4 regions of the Micromonospora sp. NPDC048887 genome follow, and region 2 is predicted to be linked to each of the others. Evidence: riboswitches for the same ligand, from Rfam matches in the RefSeq annotation. Region 2 holds a riboswitch; each other region holds the start of a gene.
The links. Region 2 has a riboswitch for cyclic di-AMP ahead of AB0C17_RS08130 (C39 family peptidase). Riboswitches for the same ligand answer to the same signal wherever they lie in the genome.

Region 1: another riboswitch for cyclic di-AMP. It lies ahead of AB0C17_RS21470 (transglycosylase family protein); the one in region 2 lies ahead of AB0C17_RS08130 (C39 family peptidase).
Region 3: another riboswitch for cyclic di-AMP. It lies ahead of AB0C17_RS11375 (NlpC/P60 family protein); the one in region 2 lies ahead of AB0C17_RS08130 (C39 family peptidase).
Region 4: another riboswitch for cyclic di-AMP. It lies ahead of AB0C17_RS18695 (hypothetical protein); the one in region 2 lies ahead of AB0C17_RS08130 (C39 family peptidase).

The regions. Positions count from the first base shown of each region.
Region 1 is NZ_JBEZGA010000014.1:88,577-94,164, reverse strand. Features, by position in the region: gene AB0C17_RS21480 (M4 family metallopeptidase) at 103-2,166, shown strand; gene AB0C17_RS21475 (YbaB/EbfC family nucleoid-associated protein) at 2,330-2,779, opposite strand; gene AB0C17_RS21470 (transglycosylase family protein) at 2,988-3,632, opposite strand; cyclic di-AMP (ydaO/yuaA leader) riboswitch at 3,631-3,776, opposite strand; gene AB0C17_RS21465 (LLM class flavin-dependent oxidoreductase) at 3,942-5,495, shown strand; gene htpG (molecular chaperone HtpG) at 5,548-5,588, opposite strand, start outside.
Region 2 is NZ_JBEZGA010000004.1:80,560-86,147, reverse strand. Features, by position in the region: gene AB0C17_RS08140 (CDP-glycerol glycerophosphotransferase family protein) at 1-222, shown strand, start outside; gene AB0C17_RS08135 (alpha/beta hydrolase) at 229-975, opposite strand; gene AB0C17_RS08130 (C39 family peptidase) at 1,202-2,059, opposite strand; cyclic di-AMP (ydaO/yuaA leader) riboswitch at 2,254-2,396, opposite strand; gene AB0C17_RS08125 (hypothetical protein) at 2,706-3,464, opposite strand; gene AB0C17_RS08120 (hypothetical protein) at 3,594-3,935, opposite strand; gene AB0C17_RS08115 (acyltransferase) at 4,016-5,224, opposite strand; gene AB0C17_RS08110 (polysaccharide pyruvyl transferase family protein) at 5,379-5,588, shown strand, end outside.
Region 3 is NZ_JBEZGA010000005.1:316,833-322,420, reverse strand. Features, by position in the region: gene AB0C17_RS11385 (NlpC/P60 family protein) at 1-274, shown strand, start outside; gene AB0C17_RS11380 (peptidoglycan recognition family protein) at 345-2,378, opposite strand; cyclic di-AMP (ydaO/yuaA leader) riboswitch at 2,617-2,752, shown strand; gene AB0C17_RS11375 (NlpC/P60 family protein) at 2,764-3,795, shown strand; gene dcd (dCTP deaminase) at 3,861-4,439, opposite strand; gene AB0C17_RS11365 (pyridoxamine 5'-phosphate oxidase family protein) at 4,518-5,063, shown strand; gene AB0C17_RS11360 (zinc metalloprotease) at 5,133-5,588, opposite strand, start outside.
Region 4 is NZ_JBEZGA010000011.1:144,185-149,772, reverse strand. Features, by position in the region: gene AB0C17_RS18700 (carbonic anhydrase) at 1-641, shown strand, start outside; gene AB0C17_RS18695 (hypothetical protein) at 700-1,728, opposite strand; cyclic di-AMP (ydaO/yuaA leader) riboswitch at 1,732-1,863, opposite strand; gene AB0C17_RS18690 (YibE/F family protein) at 2,018-3,292, opposite strand; gene AB0C17_RS18685 (SHOCT domain-containing protein) at 3,444-3,623, opposite strand; gene AB0C17_RS18680 (metal-sensitive transcriptional regulator) at 3,780-4,079, opposite strand; gene AB0C17_RS18675 (heavy-metal-associated domain-containing protein) at 4,160-4,366, shown strand; gene AB0C17_RS18670 (hypothetical protein) at 4,404-5,384, shown strand; gene AB0C17_RS18665 (heavy metal translocating P-type ATPase) at 5,402-5,588, shown strand, end outside.

The sequences.
Region 1 (5,588 bases), on a different contig from region 2:
CCGGCAGCTCCGGTGACCGGCCGTCACCCTGCCTCGCACCACCGCGCCGCCCGTCCCCACCGGGCTCCGTGCGGCGCGCCTGTAGAACAGGAGCAAACCCCCGTGAAACTCTCACCTCGCCTCGCCGCGCTCACCGGCGCGGCCGCGGCCGGCATCCTCGCCGCCGGCACCGCCGCGGCCGTGCAGGCCGCGCCACCCGGGCCCGCCGCCCCGAACCCGGCCCAGGCCCGCGTGGCCGCCGCCGACTCGGCCCGCGCGCTGGTCGCGGACCGTCCCGCATACCTGCAGGCCGGCACCGACGACGCGTTCGTCCAGAAGCCGGTCATCTCCTCCGAGGGCACCCAGTACGTTCCCTACGAGCGCACCTACAAGGGACTGCCGGTGGTCGGCGGCGACTTCGTGCTCGCCACGGACTCCGCCGGCAACCTGAAGTACGCCTCGGTCGCCCAGCAGCGCCCGATCGGCGCCCTCGCCACCACGCCCGCGCTCACCCAGGCCGCCGCCACGAAGACGGCGCGCGCACAGCTCAAGACCGTGAGCGCGGTCGAGGGCACCACACTCGTGGTCTACACGCTCGGCGCCGCACCGGCGCTGGCCTGGGAGACCACGGTACGCGGCACCAGCGCGGACGGCCCCAGCCGGCTCACCGTCGACGTCGACGCCCGCACCGGCGCGGTCCTGCGCAAGCAGGAACACGTCGTACGCGGCACCGGCACCGGCACCTGGAACGGGCCCAGCCCGCTCACGCTCAACACCACCCAGTCGGGCTCCACGTACACCATGAAGGACCCGACCGTCACGAACCTGAGCTGCCAGGACGCGGCGAACAACACCACGTTCAGCGGCTCCGACGACGTGTGGGGCAACGGCACCGGCACCAACAAGGAGACCGGCTGCGTGGACGCGTTGTTCTCCGCGCAGACCGAGCACAAGATGCTCGCCCAGTGGCTGGGCCGCAACGGCGCCAACGGCAACGGCGGTTACTGGCCGATCCGGGTGGGCCTCAACGACCAGAACGCCTACTACGACGGCAGCCAGGTGCAGATCGGCAAGAACACCGCCGGCCAGTGGATCGGCTCGCTGGACGTGGTGGCGCACGAGATCGGCCACGGCATCGACGACAACACCCCGGGCGGCATCTCCGGCGGCGGCACGCAGGAGTTCGTGGCGGACACGTTCGGCGCGGCCACCGAGTGGTTCGCCAACGAGCCGTCCAGCTACGACGCGCCGGACTTCCTGGTCGGCGAGAAGATCAACCTGGTCGGCTCCGGCCCGATCCGCAACATGTACAACCCGTCGGCGCTCGGCGACCCGAACTGCTACTCCAGCAGCATCCCGTCGACCGAGGTGCACGCCGCGGCCGGGCCGGGCAACCACTGGTTCTACCTGCTGGCGAACGGCAGCAGCCCGACGAACGGGCAGCCGTCCAGCTCGACCTGCAACGGCAGCAGTGTGACCGGCCTGGGCATCCAGAAGGCCATCAAGATCATGTACAACGGCATGCTCCTGAAGACCTCGTCCTCGTCGTACCTGAAGTACCGCACCTGGACGCTGCAGGCGGCGAAGAACCTCTACCCGGGCAGCTGCACGGAGTTCAACACGGTCAAGGCGGCCTGGGACGCGGTGAGCGTGCCCGCCCAGTCCGGTGACCCGACCTGCTCCGGCGGCAGCCCGACGCCCACCCCGAGCACCACGACCACCCCGCCGTCGGGCGGCTGCTCCGGCAACAAGCTCGCCAACCCGGGCTTCGAGTCGGGCAACGTGAGCTGGAGCGCCTCGTCCGGCGTCATCACCACCGACAGCGGCCAGGCCGCGCACGGCGGCTCGTACAAGGCGTGGCTGGACGGGTACGGCTCGTCGCACACCGACACGCTCAGTCAGTCGGTGACGATCCCGGCCGGATGCCGCGCGACGTTGAGCTTCTGGCTGCACATCGACAGCGCGGAGTCGACCACCAGCACCGCGTACGACAAGCTCACCGTCAAGGCGGGCAGCACCACGCTGGCCACCTACTCCAACCTGAACAAGGCCACCGGCTACGTGCAGCGGTCCTTCGACATCTCGTCGCTGGCCGGCACCACGGCGACCATCTCGTTCAGCGGCGTGGAGGACAGCTCGTTGCAGACGTCCTTCGTCGTCGACGACACCGCGGTCACCCTGAGCTGACCGTGGCGTAGCGCGGCCGGTCGTCGTCCTCCCGACGGCCGGCCGCCTCGTCATGCCCGGCCGGGCCCCTCACGGCGCCTGGCCGGACGGCATCGCGGCTTGCCGGACGGCGTCGCGTCGAGCCGGGCGCTTCGCCGCGTCGTCCGGGTGGGCACCCGGTTCGTCAGGCCGGGCGGGCGCCCTGGGACGCGGTGCCGCGGTCGCGGTGGATCCGCGCAGCCGCCTCGTGCATCGCGCGGCCGAACAGCTCGGCCTGGTCGCCCATGCTGCCCAGCCGGGCGGCGAGCGCGTCGGCGTCGGCCCGCGCGGATGCGCTGACCTGGGCGTCCAGTTCGGACAGCGCGGCATTGGCGGCGGCGACGAGGTGCCCGCAGAGGACGTCCAGCGGCTCGCCGGCCAGCTCCGGGTCGATCGTCACGGAATCCAGCCGGCCACCCTGGACGGCGACGGCGCGGACCCGGCCGCCGGCGGCCGTGCCCTCGGCGCGCAGCAGGTCGGCCGCCTCGCCGTCGGCGTGCGCCGAGGCCCGGGAGCGCATCGCGGTGAGCGCCTGCTGCGTACGGGTCAGCAGCTCGTCGATGCTCGCCGCCGCCGAGAACGGGTCGTTGGTCATATCAGCGCTTTCTTCACGTCTTGGCCGAGGACCGTGACCCTAGCAACCGCCCCCGACGAATCGCGCCTACCGGCCCTCGCGGGCCGCGTCCCGGTGCCGCGAGCAGGCCGGACACCGGCAACGCGGCGTGTCGCGGACCGGCGGGACGCGTGTCGCGCGGGCGCGGACGCCCGGCCGGGGTGAACCGGCCGGGCGTCCGCGAGACCGGTCAGCGCAGACGCAGCCGCTGACCGGGGAAGATCAGCCCCGGGTCGTCGCCCACCACCGCGCGGTTGCGCTCGTGCAGGGCACGCCAGCCGCCGTCCACGCGCTGCGCCACGGCGATCTCCGACAGCGTGTCCCCCGGCCGGACCAGGTACGTCCCCGTGCCGGTCCTGGGCTGTGGCGCGACGAGGGTGGTGGCCCGCTCCGGCGCGGCCCTCTTCGTGGCCGGTCGCCGCGGCGCGGCCTTCTTCGCGCCTGACCGCTTCTCGGCCGCAGCCGGCCCGGAACTCTTCTTCGCCGAGCCGCCCTTCTTGCCGCAGACCGGCCAGGCGCCGATGCCCTGCCCGCGCAGCACCGTCTCCGCGACGGCGATCTGCTCGGACCGGCTGGCCAGGTCGGCGCGGGCGGCGTACTTCTGGCCGCCGTAGCCGTTCCAGGTGGCACGGGAGAACTGGAGCCCGCCGTAGTAGCCGTTGCCGGTGTTGATCTTCCAGTTGCCGCCCGACTCGCAGCGTGCGACGGCGTCCCAGTTGACGCCCGCGCTGGCCGGAGCGGCCGAGCCGAACAGGGTCGCGGCGCCGAGGGCGGCGCCGGCCATCACCGCTCCGAGAGCGGTACGGCGGCTTCGGGCTGAGTATTCGGTTGCCATGTGGATTCCTCCACGCCGACGAGGTGAGCTGTCGGGTTCGGGCCGAGGAGCCCGGCCGCCGGTGGCGGCTTCACCCCGAGGTGACGATGCACCGTGGAACGTGTGGTTCCCCCGCTCCCGCACGAGGTTCGGTGACCGCGGCCGGCGGCGGGATTTGGCGTTTCCGGCCCGCGGTGTCCGCTACTGCGAACGAAACCGACGCTAGGAGCGCTTTGCGCCGATCGTCCACTTCTTGTGATGCCCTTCACCCGGCCGGGCGACCGGGCGCTACCGTGGCAGGGCTGGGCAAGATCACGGGAGGCGGGACGGATGACCGATCACGGACACGAGCTGACCTTCGGCGGCTTCCTCACCCCCGCCGCCGCGCAGCCGGACCAGGTGGTGGCGCTGGCCCGGCTCTGCGAGCAGGTCGGACTGGACCTGGTCACCTTCCAGGACCACCCGTACCAGCCGGGTTTCCTGGACACCTGGACGCTGATGTCCTACGTGGCCGCCGCCACCGAACGCGTCCGCCTGGCCGGAAACGTCCTCAACCTGCCGTTGCGCCAGCCGGTGGTGCTGGCGCGCAGCGTCGCCAGCCTGGACCTGCTCACCGGCGGCCGGGTCGAGCTGGGGCTCGGGGCGGGCGCCTTCTGGGACGCGATCGAGGCAACGGGCGGGCGGCGCCTGTCCCCCGGCGCGGCCGTCGACGCCCTCGACGAGGCGATCCGGGTGATCCGCGAGGTCTGGGACACCGACCACCGCGGCATGATCCGTCTCGACGGCGAGCACTACCGGGTGGTCGGCGCCAAGCGCGGCCCGGCGCCCGCCCACCCGGTGGGCATCTGGGTCGGCGCGTACAAGCCGCGCATGCTGCGCCTGGTGGGCCGCGCCGCGGACGGCTGGCTGCCGTCGCTGTCGTACCTGCCGAAGGGTCCCGACGAGTTGCCCGCCCTGAACGCGCTGGTGGACGAGGGCGCCCGGGCCGCCGGACGCGACCCGGCCGCGATCCGCCGCATGCTCAACGTGACAGGCACGTTCGCCCGCTCGTCGGCCGGTTTCCTGGCCGGGCCGCCGGAACAGTGGGTCGAGGAACTGGCCGGGCTCACGCTGGAGCACGGCATCACCACGTTCATCCTCGGCAGCGACGAGCCGCGCGCGATCCAGATCTTCGGCCAGGAGGTCGCGCCCGCCGTGCGCGAGCTGGTCGCCGCCGAGCGCACCCCGCCCGAGCCCCGCGCGGCCACCGGGCAACAGGCCGCCGGCGCGCCCAGCACGCTCGGGGTCACGCCCACCCCGGACCCGGGGGTACGCCTGAGCGCGCGCCGCCCCTGGGACGAGTCCACTCGCCCGAGCGCCCCGCCGCCGCCGGCCGGGCACGTCTACCCGCCCCGGGGACAGGCCGCTGGGCAGCACCTGGTGGACGTGCACGACCACCTGCGCCAGGAGCTGGCCCAGGTGCGCGACCTGCTGGAACAGGTCAAGCGGGGCACTGTCTCGCCGGGCCGGGCGCGGGCCGCGCTGAACGAGATGACCATGCGGCAGAACAACTGGACGCTCGGGGCGTACTGCGCGGCGTACTGCACCATGGTCACCCAGCACCACGGGCTTGAGGACGCCTCGATCTTCCCGCACCTGCGCCGCTCCGAGACCGGGCTGGCCGCCGTGCTGGACCGCCTCGAGGAGGAACACGTGGTGATCCACGGCGTGGTGGAGAGCGTCGACCGCGCGCTCGTGGAGCTGGTCCGCCGGCCCGGCGACTTCACCCAGCTCCAGGAGGCGGTGGACCTGCTCACCGACACGCTGCTGTCGCACCTGTCGTACGAGGAGCACCAGATCGTCGAGCCGCTGGCCCGGCACGGGTTCTTCCCCGGCCAGTTGTGAGGCGGGGCCCCTTCTTGTCGCCCGCGCGACGAGAAGGGGCCCCGCCTCACCGCTACAGGCCGCGGGCCAGGCGGTCGGCCAGGATCCGGGTGA
Region 2 (5,588 bases):
CTCGCGGCGTCCGGCTACGTGCTGCGGCGGGACATGTCGAACGTGGACGAGGTGCTCACCGACCTGCTCGACGCCGACCCGAAGGCCGCGCAGCGCTGGGCCGCGCGGACGCGCTACCTGGGCGACTTCCCCGCCGACGCCTACGCCGAGGCGTTCCTCGCCGCCGCCCGCCGGGAGCTGGAACCCGGCTGGGCGGTCCCGGCGCCGCGCGCCGTGGTGTAGGCCAGGTCAGAGGTACGGGTCGAGCAGGGCGAGCACCGCCGCCGGGTCCTCGACGTGCGCGTTGTGGCCCAGCCCCGGCAGCGTGGCAACCGGCACGCCCAGTTCCTTGAGCTGCGCGTCGGTCACCATCGGGTCCAGCTCGCCCCGGGCCAGCAGCACCGGCACGTCGGTGGCGGCCAGCAGCGCCGGCAGCCGGGGCTCCCCGACCGCGAACGCGGCCGGGTCCATGGCGAGCCGCCAGCGGCCGTCCTCCCGCCGCAGCCCCGCCTCCACCACGGGATGGTCCGGGGCGAACAGTCCGGCCAGCCCTGATACCCGCAGGTAGCGCCGGGCCGCCTCGTCGCGGGTGGCGAACCAGGTGACCGGCCGGGCGGCCAGCTCCGCCGACTTCGCCAGCTCGGCCGGGGACCAGACCGCCTTGATGCCGAGGCCCACCACCGCGTCGATCGGAAGACCCCGCTGCCGGGCGGCGAGCGCCAGCGCCACCACCCCGCCGAGCGAGTGCCCCAGCAGCACGAGCCGGTCGTCGGGGCCGAGCCGGACCGGGCCGAGCCCGTCGGCCACGCGTTGGGCCAGGGCCTCGAACGAGTAGCCGTGCAGCGGCGGCGACCAGCCGTGACCGGCCAGATCGCTGGCGAGCCAGCGGCCGGGCCAGCGGCGCTCCAGCAGCGGCGCCCAGGGCAGCCACACCTCACCGGTGGCGCCCATGCCGTGCAGGAGAACCAGATGCCGGTCACCCGTCGTATCGCCCATTGGCGCAGTCTGCCACCGCCCGCCCCGCCCCCGCGACACCGAACCCACCCCACCTCGGTCCCGCCCCGCCCTCACCCCCGCCCGTCGATCTTGCAGTTGCGGCCCCGCCGATGCCCGTGTTGCCCCGCTATGGAAGGGCCGAAAGTGCAAGATCAACGAGGGCGGTGGTGGGACGGGGAAGGCCGGCACCCCCCGGGGGGTGCCGGCCTTCGGGTTTGCGGACGGGTCAGGCGGAGTAGCCGCGGCTGGCGATCCAGTGCGCCAGGTCGATCGTGGTGACCCAGTACGACGGCAGCGACGGGTCGGCCGAGTCGGCGATCCGCACCATCCGGCCGTCGTTCTTGTAGCCCACCACCGCGACGTAGTGGCCACCGGGGAACGAGTGCCAGCCGCCGTTGGTGTCGGTGACGGTGCCGGCGACGTTCGCCACGACCGCGCGGCCGTTGCTGATCGCCTCGACCACGTCGGCCTGGAGCCGGTCCATCTGAGCCGGGCTGGCGGAGCCGGCGGGAATCATGCGGGTCCGGTACGGGTTGCCCTTGACCTGCTGGTTGAGCACCCGGGTGGTGTCCTCGGCCGAGTTGGTGCCCATCTCGGTGGTGCCGAGCGGACCGGCGAGCGCGTCCTGGCTGCGCTCGATGCCGGCGGCGCTGAGCGCGTTGCGCACGGCGGCCGGGCCGCAGTAGAAGTAGTTGATCTGCGCCTGGTAGTCGTAGTCGAGCGACCTGCTCGACGGCGGCTTCGGCTTCGCCTTCGCCGTGGTGTCCGGGTCCGCCGCCGCCTTCGCCGACGCCGACGCGCTGGGCGACGCGCTCGGCGCGGCCGAGGCACTGGGCGACGCCTGCGGGACGGCGATCCGGGCCTCGCCGCGGCTGGCGGGCTGCTCGCCGAGGCGGGCGGCGCCGAGTTCGGCGACCGATGCGGTGTTCTCCTGGACCGGCGCGTCGTCACCGGCGGTGGCGACGGTGCCGGCACCGGCGGCCAGCACGAGCGCGGCGGCCGATCCGGCGATGATCTGGTACGGGCGTTCGGTGACGATCCGTCGTAGCTGACGCTTCAGGTGGTGCTTCACGAAATCCTCCACGGGGCGTGAGCGGCGCACGCCGGCCCGGCACGCGGAGGAACTCACGCGTGCTGGCGGGGCCGGATGGCCGGGGGATCGGGAACGCCCGTGACGCCGGGCGCCCAGGGGGGCGGTTGCGGTCGCGCGTCAGGCGAGCGCGGGCACCGCGTTGCCGTGGAGGCGGGGGGACGATCGGGGGGTGGGCACGAGGTCGGTACTCCTTCCGTGACCGCCGACCGGGTTAGCTGACGGATTCGGGCGGGAAGTACGCCCTACCACGGGCCGTGGGCCCGCGGATTCACCCCGATGTTGCTTATGGGTCCCCGGTTCGTGAGACACGATTAGGCGGGTCGGTGCGGCGTCGCCGTCGGCGATCGGTTACCGCATCGACGCGCCGACACTACCGGCCGGTATTGCCCCCTGCCAAACGTCCCGACCTGCGTAAACGTGATCTGCGGTAACGGATTTCGGAACAGCCGGTTACTGACTTCACTCGATGGGACAAGCGGTTTTCACGTCACCCGGCGGCGGAAAGCGGACAGACTGCGAGCAGCCGGCCCGCAGTCGCGTGACTCGATGGCCCGTTCTGCGCCCGGCGCCCGATTCGACGGCCCGGGTCCCCGGGCCCGCAAACATCGCGGGTAACGATTCGGTCGAGACGCCCGTCTCAGCCCACCCGGGCCGGACGCCACCTGGCACGCCGCACCGGCGCGGGCACCGGCAGCGGGTTCGTCGCGGCGCTCCGGTACGCCGGGGCGGGCCACAGCGCCGCGGTGGCCGCGTACGCCTCGGCGGCGAGCGTACGGGCGGCCTCGGCGGCCAGTTCCGCGTCCCGCCAGGACTGCCGCTCCCGCGCGGCGGCGCTCTCCCACCCGGCCCGGCGCCCGTCCCGGACGATGCGGGCCAGCACGATCTCCTGGTCGGCCGGGTGCCGGCGCGGATCCCAGCCGTTGCGGCGGGCCAGCACGTCGGCGAGCTGGCGGGCGCTCAGGTCGCCCCGCCAGTGCGCCGTCATGGCGGCGTGGCGCAGCCAGCGCTCCCGGGTCGCGTACTCCGCGGGGGTTCGGGGTGTGCGCGGGGCGGCCAGCGCGGCGGTGCCGGCCAGGCGTCGGGCGGCGGCGTCCGCCTCGTCGTACGCGGTCCACGCCCGGTCCGCCTCGTCCTGCGCGGCCAGCCACTGCTCCCGGCGGCGCCGGGCGGTCTGGGCGGCCCCGGCGGCGGCCACCGCCACCTCCTCGGCGTACCGGATCAGGTCGTCGCGGCGGGCGGCGTCGGCCGGTTCGGCGGCGGCCTCCGGCGCGGCGTCGCGGTCGGGCCGGGCCACGAGCGCGGCGAGCAGGCCGAGGGCGAGCAGCAGCAGGAAGGACCAGATGGCGGCGGCCTCGGGCACGGAGGTGAGGAAGTGGTACAGAGCGGTCTGCGACATGGTCGGCACCTCACGGGAAGGACCTGGCGGGAGGACCCGCACGACCTCGCCGGGCGCCGTTGGGCCGCCGTGGCGGGTGCGGGGATGACGTGCGGTGGGTGCGGTGAACGGGCGCGGCCCGTGGGTGGATCAGCGGGCGGGCGGTGCCCGCGGGCCGGCCGGCGCGGCGGTCCGGCCGGCCGGGACCGGCTGCGGGTCACCCGGGACCGCCACCCGGGCGGCGGGTGCCGGGCCACCGGCGGGACGGGCGTGCCACTCGGCCACGCGGTCGGCCTCCGGCCGTGCGGCAGCCGAGGCGCCCACGGCCGGGTACGCCGGGACGGCGACCGCCGGAGCCGGAGCGGCGGCGACACCGGACGGCAGCGCGGCGGCGCCGAACGAGCAGGCGACGACCACGGCGAGACTGGCGAACATCCGGGCGGCCCAGCGCGCCACCCACCACACGGGGCAGGTGAGCGCGATCGGAAGCACGGGTACAAATTACCGCCGATCCCCCACCAACGCACCGCCGCACGGCGTGTCGCGGATCAACCGGCCGACGTGTGCGCGTGTCAGTCCGGGCGACGCCGCCCGGCGTACTCGACGCCCTCGGCCGGACCGGTCCCGGACGTCGCGCCGCCGTCGGCGGCCGGGGTGGCGGCGGGCCCGCGCGGAGCCGGCACGGCCGGTGCGCGCGACGCCGCGCGGGCCCGGCGGGACGGGCCGAGCAGGCGCATCATCGGCACCTCCACCCAGCGGTGCAGCGCGGCGGCCAGCGCGAGCGTGACCACCAGGAAACCGAGCACCGCGAGCGGGCCGCGCCAGCCGGGCAGCCCGGTCCCCCAGTGCCCGGTCAGCCGCAGCACGGTGACCATGACCAGCACGTGGACCAGGTAGAAGGCGAACGAGACCTCACCGAGCCAGACCATCGCCCGGGACCGCCACGGGGTGGACCGGCCGCGCACGTCGGCGTCCGCCGCGGCGGCGATGACCAGCAGGTACGCCACGGCGAGCAGGGCGGCCCAGAACTCGGCCGGGATCCACATCGCGGCGACCACCCAGGTGGCGACGAAGATGCCGGTGGCGGCGGCGAGGTTGGGTCCGCGCCAGCGGTGCCGGCGCATCAGCTCGGCGGCGGCCACCCCCATCCAGAACTCCAGCGACCGGGTCACCGGGAAGATCTGGGTGAACCACCACCGCTGCTCCTCCGGCACCAGGTGCTGGCCGGGCCACAGCGCCAGGATGAGCAGCGGCGCCGCGACCAGCACGGTCCGCAGCGCCCCGGTACGGGCCCGGCGCAGCCACGGCACCACGAGCGGCAGGCACAGGTAGAACGCCAGCTCACAGGAGAGCGACCAGCTCACGTTGTTGACGCTGTAGAAGTAGCCGCCCAGCGGGATCCACGCCTGGACCAGGAAGAAGTTGCCGATCGCCGCCCAGGGCACGACCGGGTCGGCGAACCAGGCCGCGATCGCCAGCGCCGCCACGAACGTCACCACGTGGTTCGGGTAGATCTTGGCGAGCCGCCGGCGCAGGAACGTCCACGCGCGTTCCCCGTCCCGGTACGACCAGACCAGCACGAACCCGCTGAGGATGAAGAAGAACTCCACACCGGAGAGGCCGAGGCTGAACGCCTTGTCCATCACCGGCTTCAGGTGCGGCTCGGCGATGATCCCCATGGTGCCGGCGTGGAAGGCGAAGACCAGCAGCGCGGCTACCCACCGCAATCCGGTCAGCGACGGCAGTCGTGGGGCACGGGTGACGGTCGGCGCGCTGGTCATTCCGGGCACCCTACCCCGGGGAACCGGGACGTTCCCGGCGAGCCGACGTCCAGCCGGTCGCCCAGGGGCGGCGGATAGGATTTCCCCTCCTGCACGCGCGGGCGCCCACCCGGCTCCCGCCGCACGCCGTGCCGTACGGAAGGTGGCGAACCGGATGCACCAGCGGATCCTGCTCCGCGCCCGCAAGGGCGCGTTCGACGTCCTCACACCGGAGGAGACGTTCGCCGGCAACTGGATCGGGGACAACAGCGGCAACCTGGTCTTCAGCCACGCCGCGCACAAGCTGCTCGCCACCTCCACGGCCGAGATCACGCCGACCCGCAACCCGGCCGACCCGCGCCTGGCCGACGAGATCAACGAGCGG
Region 3 (5,588 bases), on a different contig from region 2:
TAACTCGTTCGACTGCTCCGGCCTGACCCAGTACGCGTACAAGGCGGCGGGCATCTCGCTCACCCACTTCACCGGCGCGCAGTGGAACGAGGGCCGCAAGGTGTCCCGCTCCGAGGCGAGACCGGGTGACCTGGTGTTCTTCGGCTCCGATCTGCACCACGTCGGGCTCTACCTCGGCAACGGCGTGATGGTGCACGCGCCACGTACCGGTAAACCGGTCCAGGTGTCGAGCATCAGCACGATGCCGATCGCCGGCTTCGTCCGGGTCGCCTGACCGTACCCCGTACCACCGAGAGGCCCCCGGTCCGTCACGGACCGGGGGCCTCTCGCCGTGCGGTGACAGGTCAGCGCGGCGCACCGACCGGGGACGGCAGGATCAGCACGTCGTCCAGGTTCACGAACATGATCCGGTGGCCGAACTGGACCTGCACGTAGCGGTTCTCGCCGCGTACCACGGTCCGGTCACCCGGGGCCGAACCGTCGAACGAGACGGCCCGGTAGTACTCGCCGGGCAGCACCCCGCCGACCGCGTACCGCTGGCCGGCGGCGAACGTGTACTGAAGCGGCGAGATGGTCTGGTACGGGATGGTGTCCGGGTAGGCGGCCTGCTCCGGGTAGGCCCGCCCGTACACCGGGATGGTGGCCTTGCCGGGCCGCGGGGTCACCACGAAGCCGGTGGCCCACTTCGCGGTCGGCGCGGAGGCCGGGTTGAGGAACCACGCCTTCTGGCCGAGATACCAGATCGCCGTCCAGTCACCCTGCCGGCCGGCGAGCGCGTACGTCTGACCGGCCGAGGCGCGGGCGCCGTGGTCGGAGATGTACATCGTGTCCGGCGTGCCGTCCGGGCGCAGCCCGAGGTCGTTGACGAGCGGGGCGTCCAGGCTCGGCGCGGTCCGCAGGATCACCGCCGAGGAGCCGCGCGACGGGCACGGCTCGGCCGGCGGCCTGGGCGTCGGGACGCCCGGCGGCTGCTGGTTGCAGCCGGTGAACGCCGGCCGGTTGGTGGCGAAGTCCGGGTCGATGGTGACCAGGCCGGTCCGCGCGGTGCCGGTGGTGCGGAACGGCGCCTTCATCAGGTCGAAGTAGTGCGACCAGTCCCAGTACGGTCCCGGGTCCCAGTGCATGCCGCCCACCGCGCCGGCGTTGATGCCGGGCACGTTGTCGTGGCCGATGATGTGCTGCCGGTCCATCGGGATGCCGAGCTTCAGCGCCAGGTGGCGCACCAGCTTGGCGGAGGTGCGGTACATCGCCTCGGTGTACCAGGTGCCCTGACCGGCGAAGCCCTCGTGCTCCAGGCCGATGGACTTCGCGTTGACGTACCAGTTGCCGGCGTGCCAGCCGACGTCCTTGGTCTTGATGTGCTGGGCGATGTAGCCGTCCACCGAGCGCAGCGTGTAGTGCCAGCCCAGGTAGTCGGCCCGCTTCACCAGGTCGACGCTCGGGCCGAAGTAGCCCTCGGTGTCGTGGATGACGATGTACTCGATCTTCTGCTGCTTCGGCCGGTCGCCAAGATCGTGGTTGCCGTAGTCACCCGGGTCGTCGCTGAGCTGCTCGTACGGCGCGGGGATCCACTCACAGGCCAGCCGCACCGGGCACTCCAGCCCGTCCGGCCGCTCGGCGTTACGCAAACCGAGCCGGGCCAGCCGGGAGCGGTCCGGCGTCGCGGCGGTGGCGGCGAGCGTGACCCGCTGGCCGTCGTCGGTGGTCCGGCTGGCGCCCTGGCCGAGCTGGTCGTACACCTCGTCGGCGAAGGCCGCCGCGCCGTCGGTGGTGTCCGCGCCGGAGTACCGGGCCACCGCGCCGTACCAGGCCGCCGGGTCGGTGCCGGCGCCGACCGGCCCGCCCAGAGCCTTCTGGTACGACGCCAGCAGCGCCGCGCCACCGCGGATGTTCGCGGCCGGGTCGGTCCGCAGCGTCCCGGCGTCGAGCCCGGTGAGCGCGGCGGCGGCGTCGAGTGTCTGGAGCGAGGCGGGCGGCAGCGGGGCCTCCCGCTCCGGCGTGGCGGCCGTGGCCGGGTCGAGCTTCAGCGGACGGGAGTCGTCGCCGCGCGGGTCCTCGTCCTCGTCCACGTGGGCGCTGCCCGGCATGGCCAGGATGTGCGCGGCGTCGGTCAGGTGCATCGGGCCGTAGCCGCCGCTGGTGCTCGGCTGCCCGGTGTGGGTGTCCCAGCGGGACTCCAGGTAGGAGACACCGAGCAGCACGTTCTGCGGGACGCCGTACTCGGCGGCCGCGGCGGCGTATTGTTGTTGCCTGTCGCTCGCGGGCGGGGACGTGTCCGGCGCGGCGGTCACCGGGCCGGTCGTCGCCAGCGCGGTGGCGGTGGCCACGGCGGCGGCGAGCAGTATCCGTCTGCCCGACGGCGGGGCGGAGAGGTGCATCGAACCTCCTGGACAGGGATGGGGGTCACTGCGTCTCCACCCTCACTCCGCACACCCGTGATGGTCAATACCTTTCCAGTAAGTAATCAGCCGTGAAAGAAAATTTCACCTCCGTCAGTGGTTCGCCGCCGGATCGCGTACGGAGTGTCACGTCGCTGGAAGTTGCGGATCGATAACGGTGGTCCCTACTCTGGTGAATCGTCGGCCGTACGTCTCACCGTCCAACCCGGTCGGTGACGGACCGGCACCGCCGAGTCGCCAGTGGGCGAGCCGGGGAACCAGGTACCTGGGGTGAATCCGCAGCGATGCGGTAGGGCGGCTCCCTTCCCGCCCGAATCCGTCAGCTAACCCGGTAGGCGGAACTGAAGAAGGAGTACGGACGCCGGTGGCACTCCATGCCCCGCGGCCGTCGTCGAGCCGGTCTGTCGACCGGTCCACGGCTGTGCCGCGTACCCGCTGGTCCCGCTTCACCACCGCCCTCGCCGCCCTGGTCGGCACCGCTGTCGTCCTGACCGGTGGCGCCACCGCGGCACACGCCGAACCCTCGGTCGCCGAGATCGAGGCCCAGATCGACCGCGACTGGAACAAGCTCGAACCGGTCATCGAACAGGTCAACGCCGTACGCGAACAGCTCGCCGCGCGGCGCGAGCAGGCCGACGCGCTCGGCCGGCAGATCGCACCCCTCCAGGCCCGGGTGGACGCCGCGCTCGGCCAGGTCGGCGGGCTCGCCGCCGACGCCTACAAGGGCGACAACCTCTCCACCGTCAACGCGCTGCTGGGCAGCCGCTCGCCGGGTGACCTGGTCAACGGCCTGGAACTGCTCGACCGCTTCGCGCACCGCCAGCACGAGCAGGTGCGCTCCGTCGCCGCGCTGCGCGACGAACTGGCGGCGAAGAAGAAGCCGCTGGACGAGATGATCGCCGGGCTGGCGCGCACCGAGGCCCAGCTCGCGGCGAAGAAGAAGCAGATCGACGCCGAGATCGCCCGGCTGCAGAAGCTGCGGCTCAAGGTGTACGGCAAGGGCGGCGGCGGCCCGCTGCGCCCGGCGCCCTGCCCGGCCGGCTACCCCGGTGGCGCGGCCGGTGCGGCGGTCAAGTTCGCCTGCGCCCAGATCGGCAAGATCTACGTCTGGGGCGCGGCCGGGCCGGACCACTTCGACTGCTCGGGCCTGACCCTGGCGGCGTGGGCCAAGGGCGGCGTGTCGCTGCCGCACAACGCACGCCAGCAGCACGGCGTGACGAAGCGGGTCAGCCGTGCCGAGCTGCGTGCCGGTGATCTCGTCTTCTACTACGGCGACCTGCACCACGTGGCGATGTACGTGGGCGACGGCTGGGTGGTGCACGCCTCCCAGTCGGGCAAGCCCATCACGATGAAGCGGGTCGACGACGGCGACATCAACAGCTACGGCCGGGTGTAAGGAAGGGCCCCCTCTTAACGCCTCCGGTAGAGGAGGGGGCCCTTCTTAACAACTGCGGGCGTCCGTCAGCGCGTCGGCCAGGTGCGCCAGCTCTGCCAGGACCGGCTCGGCGTCGGGCCGCGCTGCCCCTGGTAACGCGAGCCGTAGACGGCCGAGCCGTACGGGTGCTCGGCCGGCGAGGAGAGCCGGAAGATGCAGAGCTGGCCGATCTTCATGCCCGGCCAGAGCGTGATCGGCAGGTTCGCCACGTTCGACAGCTCCAGCGTGACGTGGCCGGAGAAGCCCGGGTCGATGAATCCGGCCGTCGAGTGGGTCAGCAGCCCCAGCCGCCCCAGGCTCGACTTGCCCTCCAGCCTCCCGGCGAGCTGGTCGCCCAGCGAGATCACCTCAAGCGTGGAGGCGAGCACGAACTCGCCCGGGTGCAGCACGAACGGCTGTCCCTCCGGCACCTCGACCATCGAGGTCAGGTCGTCCTGCTGCTTCGACGGGTCGATGTGTGTGTAGAGATGGTTGTTGAAGACCCGGAACAGCCGGTCCAGGCGTACGTCGATGCTCGACGGCTGCACCAGCGTCGGCTCGAAGGGCTCCAGCGCGAGCGTGCCGGCCTTGATCTCGGAGACCAGGTCGCGGTCGGAGAGCAGCATCCGAACACCATAGCGACCGGTATGGGTGACCTGCGTGTCGCACTACATCTTCGTACACGTGTTCGATAGAGTGTCCACATGGCTTCCTGGTCCGAATTCGCCGTCGACGAGCCCCGCCTCGCCGACGAGATCCGCCTCCTGATGCAGCAGTATGGGCCGGGCTTCGGCTACCTCGCCACGGTCCGCGCCGACGGCGGCCCCCGGGTCCACCCGGTCTCCCCGGTGATCACCGCCGACGGGCTCTGGTGCTTCGTCGTCGACTCGCCGAAGCGCCGCGACCTCGAACGCGACGGCCGTTATGCGCTGCACTCGTTCCCGCCGGAGGAGAGCGACGACGAGGCGTACATCGCGGGGCGCGCGCGGCAGGTGACCGACCCGGCCACGGTGACGCGGCTGGCCCGGATCGCCCGCGCGGCGCCACAGGGCGACTGGCGGCTGTTCGAGTTCACTGTCGAGGCGGCGATGCTGACCCGGCGCGACCCGGTGGCCCAGCCCGGCGCCGCCCCGCCGCAGGTGCGGGTGTGGCTCGATCCGCGCGGGGCCGAACCGGCCCGGCGTGACCCGGTCGCCGCCGAGGGCCTTCGCGGCCGGCACGGCTTCGACACCCGCCGCCCGGCCGCCTGACCCGGTCCACGACGAACGGTGCCGGCCCGTCCGAGGACAGGGCCGGCACCGGTGTACGCGGTACGACGGTCAGGCTGCGCGGTAGGCGTTCCACGCGGTGAGCATGCGGCTCGCCTGGCCAGCGGTGAACTGGTACATGCAGGAGTCGTACGTGTAGTCCATGAAGTTGGTGATCGGGTCCTTGCCGGCGGTCGAGCAGGTGTCCCGGCCGGTCGGGCACTGGTACGCCGGGGACGCCTCGGCCGGGGTGTCGGAGACGCTGTCGCCCGAGCCGGAGCAGCCGCCCTGGAAGGTGTGGTAGAGGTTCAGCCAGTGGCCGACCTCGTGGGTGCCGGTGTCACCCTGGTTGTAGTTGGTCGCGGTGCCGCCGGGCAGCGACTCGTTGAGCACCACCACGCCGTCCATCTTGTCCAGCGTCCGCTTCGGGAACGTCGCCCAGCCCAGCAGGCTGTCGCTCAGCTCGCCCAGGTAGATGTTCAGCGTGTTCTTGCCGCCCTCACGCAGCGAGGTCTTCATCGAGCGCTC
Region 4 (5,588 bases), on a different contig from region 2:
CCCCGGAGCAGGCACTTGCCGAACTGCGTGCCGGTAATCACCGGTTCGTCACCGGCGTCCCCCAGCATCCGAATCAGGACGCCGGCCACCGGGCGGCTGTCGCCGACGGCCAGCACCCGTTCGCGGTGATCGTCGGCTGCTCCGACTCGCGGCTCGCCGCCGAGATCATCTTCGATCGCGGCCTCGGTGACCTCTTCGTGGTGCGTACCGCCGGGCACACCGCCGGGCCGGAGGTGCTCGGCAGCGTCGAGTACGCCGTCACCGTGCTGGGCACTCCGCTCGTGGTGGTGCTCGGGCACGACTCGTGCGGCGCGGTCCAGGCCGCCCGCGAGGGGGTCCGGACCGGCGCCGCCCCGGCCGGGCACCTGGGCGCGGTGGTGGACGCGGTCTCGCCCAGCCTGCTGCGCGCCGCCCGCCAGGGCGTCGAGGACCTCGACGGCATCATCGACGTGCACATCGCGCAGACCGTGGAGACGCTGCTGGCCCGGTCCACCGTGCTGGCCGAGCGGGTGGCGGCGGGGCGGTGCACGGTGGTCGGCATGTCGTACCGTCTCGCCGGCGGCGAGGTGCGGACCGTGGCGCAGGCCCCGGCCCCGCTGCCCGCCCCGGCGGCGCCCGCAGACCCGGCGCTGGCGAGCTGATCCACGGGAAGACGAAAGGGGCCGCCCGAGGGCGGCCCCTTCTTCGTGGTGTCCGGCGTCAGAGCAGCGACATGTGGACGTGGTCGGTGTGGTTCGACGGCCCGCTGTAGGAGCGCCAGCCGGTGGCCGGGAACCAGATCTGCCGGTTCCAGATGACGTAGTAGATGCCCAGCCGGTCGGCGTTGCGGATGAGGAAGGCGGCCACCTCGTTGCCGTACCTGCGGGTGTCATTGTTGTGCCAGGGTGCGAAGCCGCTGTTCTGCAGCGACCAGTCGCACGCCTTGCCCTTGGGGTGCTCCCACGGCCCGCCGGACCGGTAGCAGCCCACGAAGCGCTTGAAGCCCGCGCGCCGGACCTCCTTGTAGGCGTGCAGCGTGCGCGGCGTGACGCAGCCCGAGGTGGTCGGGTCGTCCTCGCTGCACGACTCGGCCTTCCACCCGCCGTCGGCGGTGCGGCCGGGGGCGATCTTGGCGACCGGTGAGGTGGCGGAGACCAGTCCGCCGGTGAAGCCGAGACCGCCGACCAGCTTCAGCGCGCGCTCGGCCTGCACCTTCTCGCGCTCCATCGCGTTCTTCTGCTTCTCCTGCTCGCGGACCTCGGCGTCCATCGCGATCTTGGCCTGCTCGGCGCGGGTCTTGACCGCGTTGATGGCGGCCAGGCGCTGCGCGTTGAGGAGGTTCAGCTCGTCCAGGGCGTTGACCCGGCGGACGAACGAGTCGGGGGAGTTGCTCTCCAGCAGCATCGCCATCGCGCCCATCCGGCCGGTCCGGTAGGACTGGGCGGCGAGCTGGTTGACCTGCGGGCTGAGCGCGTCGAGTTCGGCCTGTGCCGTCTTCACCTCGGCCGCCAGCCGCCGCTGGCGGTCCTGCGACTTGGCGAGCTTCGCCTTGGCCTGGAGGAAGTTCCGGTTGGCGGAGTCGATCGCCTCGGTGATGAGCGGCGGTTCGCCGTCCTCCTCGTGGCCCGAGGGGTTGCCGGGTGCCGCCGCGGCGGGGGCCGCGGTCGCCGGCGTCGGCCCGGCCAGCACGGCCAGTGAGGCCAGCACGGCCACCACGGGTGTCAGCCAGCGGCGCAGGGGTGCCGTCACAGTGTTCCCTTCCGTCGGCCGCCGACCGGGTTAGCTGACGGGTTCGGGACGGAAGTGGCCCCTACCGCTGTCGCGGATTCACCCCATGTACCTGGTTCCCCGGCTCGCCCGTGGGCGATTGGGCGGCGGCACCGCTGGCGCCGGTGCGCGCCTTCGGCGGTGACCGGCAGCGAGGTTACCCGACAGCACTCGTGAGGATCTACGTCCGGAAGCCGACCAATAGCGAGATTTCGCCGTGGCGCACCGTGACCAGCGTCGCGTTTGAAATCGATGGTCACGCTGCGGAGTCTCACCATGCGGCCTCCGTACTCCTTCCGCCGCCGAGCGCCTCCAGCGCGTCGTCCCGTCCGGCCGGCGGCCGGGGCGCGGGCGGCGCCGGCTCCGCGCCGCGCGGGCGCCGTCCGGCGGTGGTCACGATCGCGGCCAGGCCGGTGGTCAGCGGTACGGCGGCGATCAGGCCGAGCGTGGCCACCGCGCTGCGGACGATCTCCTGGGCGAGGAACTCGCTGGTGAGGATCTCGCTGACCGGGCGGGAGTCGGCGACCAGCAGGAGCAGCAGCGGCAGCGAGGCGCCCGCGTACGCCAGCACGATGGTGTTGACGGTGGACGCGATGTGGGCCCGGCCGACCCGGGTCGCCGCGCGGTAGAGCTGCCGCCGGGACAGCCCGGGGTTGGCGTGCGCCAGTTCGGTGACGGTGGCCGCCTGGGTGACTGTGACGTCGTCCAGCACGCCCAGCGAGCCGATGATGATGCCGGCCAGCAGCAGGCCGTGCAGGTCCACGTCGGCCTGGAACATGGACAGCGTGGTGGCGTCCTCGCTGCCGAAGCCGGTCAGGTGGGTGGCGGACGTGGCGAGCAGGCCGAGCACGCCGGTGATCACCAGGCTGCCCAGCGTGCCGAGCACCGCCACCGACGTCTGCGCGGTGATCCCGTGGGTCAGGTAGAGCACCACGAACATGATCAACGCGGCGCCGACGATGGCCACCAGCAGCGGCGGCTGGCCGGCGCCGATGCCTGGCAGCACGAAGCCGAGCAGGATGGCGAAGCTGGCCGCCAGGCCGGCGAGCGCGGCCAGCCCGCGCCAGCGGCCGAACGCCACGATCGCGGCGGCGAACAGCACCATCAGCCAGATCAGCGGTGTGCCGCGCTGGTGCTCGGCGATGTTGTAGGACTTCACCGCCGGGTCGGCCGGATCGGTCAGCTCGACCAGGACCACCTCGTCGCCGACCGCGACCCGGGGCGCGCCGGGCCCGGCCGGGATCGGCGTCTCGACCTGGCGGCCCGCGTCCGGGCCCTGCTCGGCGGTCACCGTCACGGTGCCGCAGGGGCCGCCCCCGCCGTCCGGGGCCTCCGGGGTCGGCGGGCAGGGCTCGGTGACCACCCGGGTCACCGTGCCGTGGTAGCGGGGGACGTCCGCGCCGCCGACCGGCTCCCGGTCCTGCCGGGGCCAGAGGACCAGCGCCGCGATCACGGTGAGTGCGAACAGCGGCACCACCACTGCGACGAGCAGCCGGCGTACGCCCGGCGGCGCGGCGGGTGCGGGGCGGGTGTGGTCGGCACCCACGGCGTCTCTCCCAACGGTCGGGGCGACGCCTGGTCCGCCGGACCGGTCTGGTCACCCGGGCGGCGCGGACGTGTCGACCACGTCCGGGTCGTCGCCCGGCCATGGTAGGCAGCCTGACCTCACCGGGACCGGTGACGCTCGCCTCGCGTGATCAGGCCAGACCGGCCCGGCGTCGCCGGTACTCGTCCTCGTCGATCTCGCCGCGCGCGTACCGCTCGTCCAGGATGCGCCGGGCCGTCGTCGGGCCCAGGTACTGGGGGCCGGTCCACCGCACGGCCGCCCAGACGAGCCCCGCCAGCACCGCGAGCACCAGCAGGGACCAGATCCACATCCAGCCCATCATCGGGCTCTGCCACATCATCGGGCCGCCCTCCGTCCGTCGCCGCGGGTCCGCCGGGGTCGGCCTGCCCGCCACTTCGACGGTACGACCGGCCCGACGCGTCGGCGCGGGTCGATGTGCCCGGTTCCGGGGGCCGGAGGTCCCCGCTCAGCCGCGCTTCATCAGGCGGCCGACGGCGGCCATCATCTCGGTCGCCATCTCGTCGGCCCGGCCCTCGGCGGCGCCCTCGTGCATGCAGTGCCGGGCGTGGCCGTCGAGCAGGCCGAGGCCGACCTTGTCCAGCGCCGCCTGGATGGCCGAGATCTGGGTGAGCACGTCGATGCAGTAGCGGTCGTCCTCGACCATCTTCTCGATGCCACGGACCTGACCCTCGATGCGGCGGAGCCGGGCGAGGAGTTGGTCCTTGCTGGCGGTGTAGCCCCGGGTCGGGCTGGACGGCGCGGTCATGGAACCGAGGATAGCGTACCCCTCGGGGGTATGCTAACGTCTCGAACGTACCCCTGGGGGGTATAAGATCGGAGGGCGAGATGGAGAGCACCTACCAGGTGAGCGGCATGACCTGCGGGCACTGCGTCAACTCGGTGAGCACCGAGCTGAGCGCGCTTCCGGGCGTCACCGACGTCCAGGTCGACCTGGCCGGCGGCCGGGTCACCGTCACCAGTCAGGACCCGCTGGACGTGGACGCGGTCCGCGCGGCGGTCGACGAGGCCGGCTACGACCTCGTCGGTGCGTGACGGGTCCGACGGACCCGCGGAAACCGAGGAGACACCAATGAACACGGCGACGAAGCTCAGTGGCTTCGCCCTCGGCCTCGTGGCGGTGTTCGGCGCGGCGTACGGGATCGGCAACCTGGCCGATCCCGTCACCCCGGCCGCCGAGACCCGCCACGACGACAGCGACAGCGACCACGGGGCCGGCGACGCCGGTCACGGCGACGAGAGCCAGGCGGGCGGCGCTTCCGCGCACCTGCCCGGCGGCCTGCTCGTCTCCGAACGCGGCTACACCTTCCAGCCCGCCGCCGCCCCGGCGGGGCAGTTCGCCTTCCGGATCACCGGCCCGGACGGCGCACCCGTCACCCGCTACGAGGTGGCCCACGACAAGCGCATGCACCTGATCGTCGCCCGGCGGGACCTCTCCGGCTTCCGGCACGTCCACCCGGAGATGGACGGCGACGGCACCTGGCGCGTCGCCTCGCCGTTGGACGGCCCCGGCGTCTGGCGGGCGTTCGCCGACTTCACCCCGGGCGGCGGGGAGCCGCTCACCCTCGGCCTGGACGTCACCGTCCCCGGCGAGCTGGCCGCCCGGCCGCTGCCGGCACCGGCGACCAGCACGACTGTCGACGGCTACACGGTCACCCTGACCGGCACGCCGGAGCCGGGCCGGACCAGCCGGCTCACGCTCTCCGTCAGCCGCGACGGGCGGCCGGTCACCGATCTTCAGCCCTACCTCGGCGCGTACGGGCACCTGGTGGCACTGCGGCAGGGCGACCTGGCGTACCTGCACGTGCACCCGGAGGGCACGCCCGGCGACGGGCAGACACCCGCAGGCCCGGCGGTCACGTTCGCCGCCGAGGTGCCGTCGGCCGGGGCGTACCGTCTCTACCTGGACTTCCGGCACGGCGACGCGGTGCACACCGCCGAGTTCACCGTCCTGGCCGGCGACCAGACCGCGCCGGCGCCCGCCGCGCCGACATCCACCCCCGCACCGACCCCGGACGCCGGACACGGCACCCCCGGGCACGGGCACAGTTGAGCGCCGGAGGTGCCGCGATGACTGCCACGGGAAAGGCGCTGCCCACCGCGCCGAACCTGATCGAACTGGCGATCGGCGGGATGACCTGCGCGTCCTGCGCCGCCCGGATCGAGAAGAAGCTCAACCGGATGGACGGCGTCGAGGCGACTGTGAACTACGCCACCGAGAAGGCCACCGTCCGGTACGCCGACGACATCGCGCCGG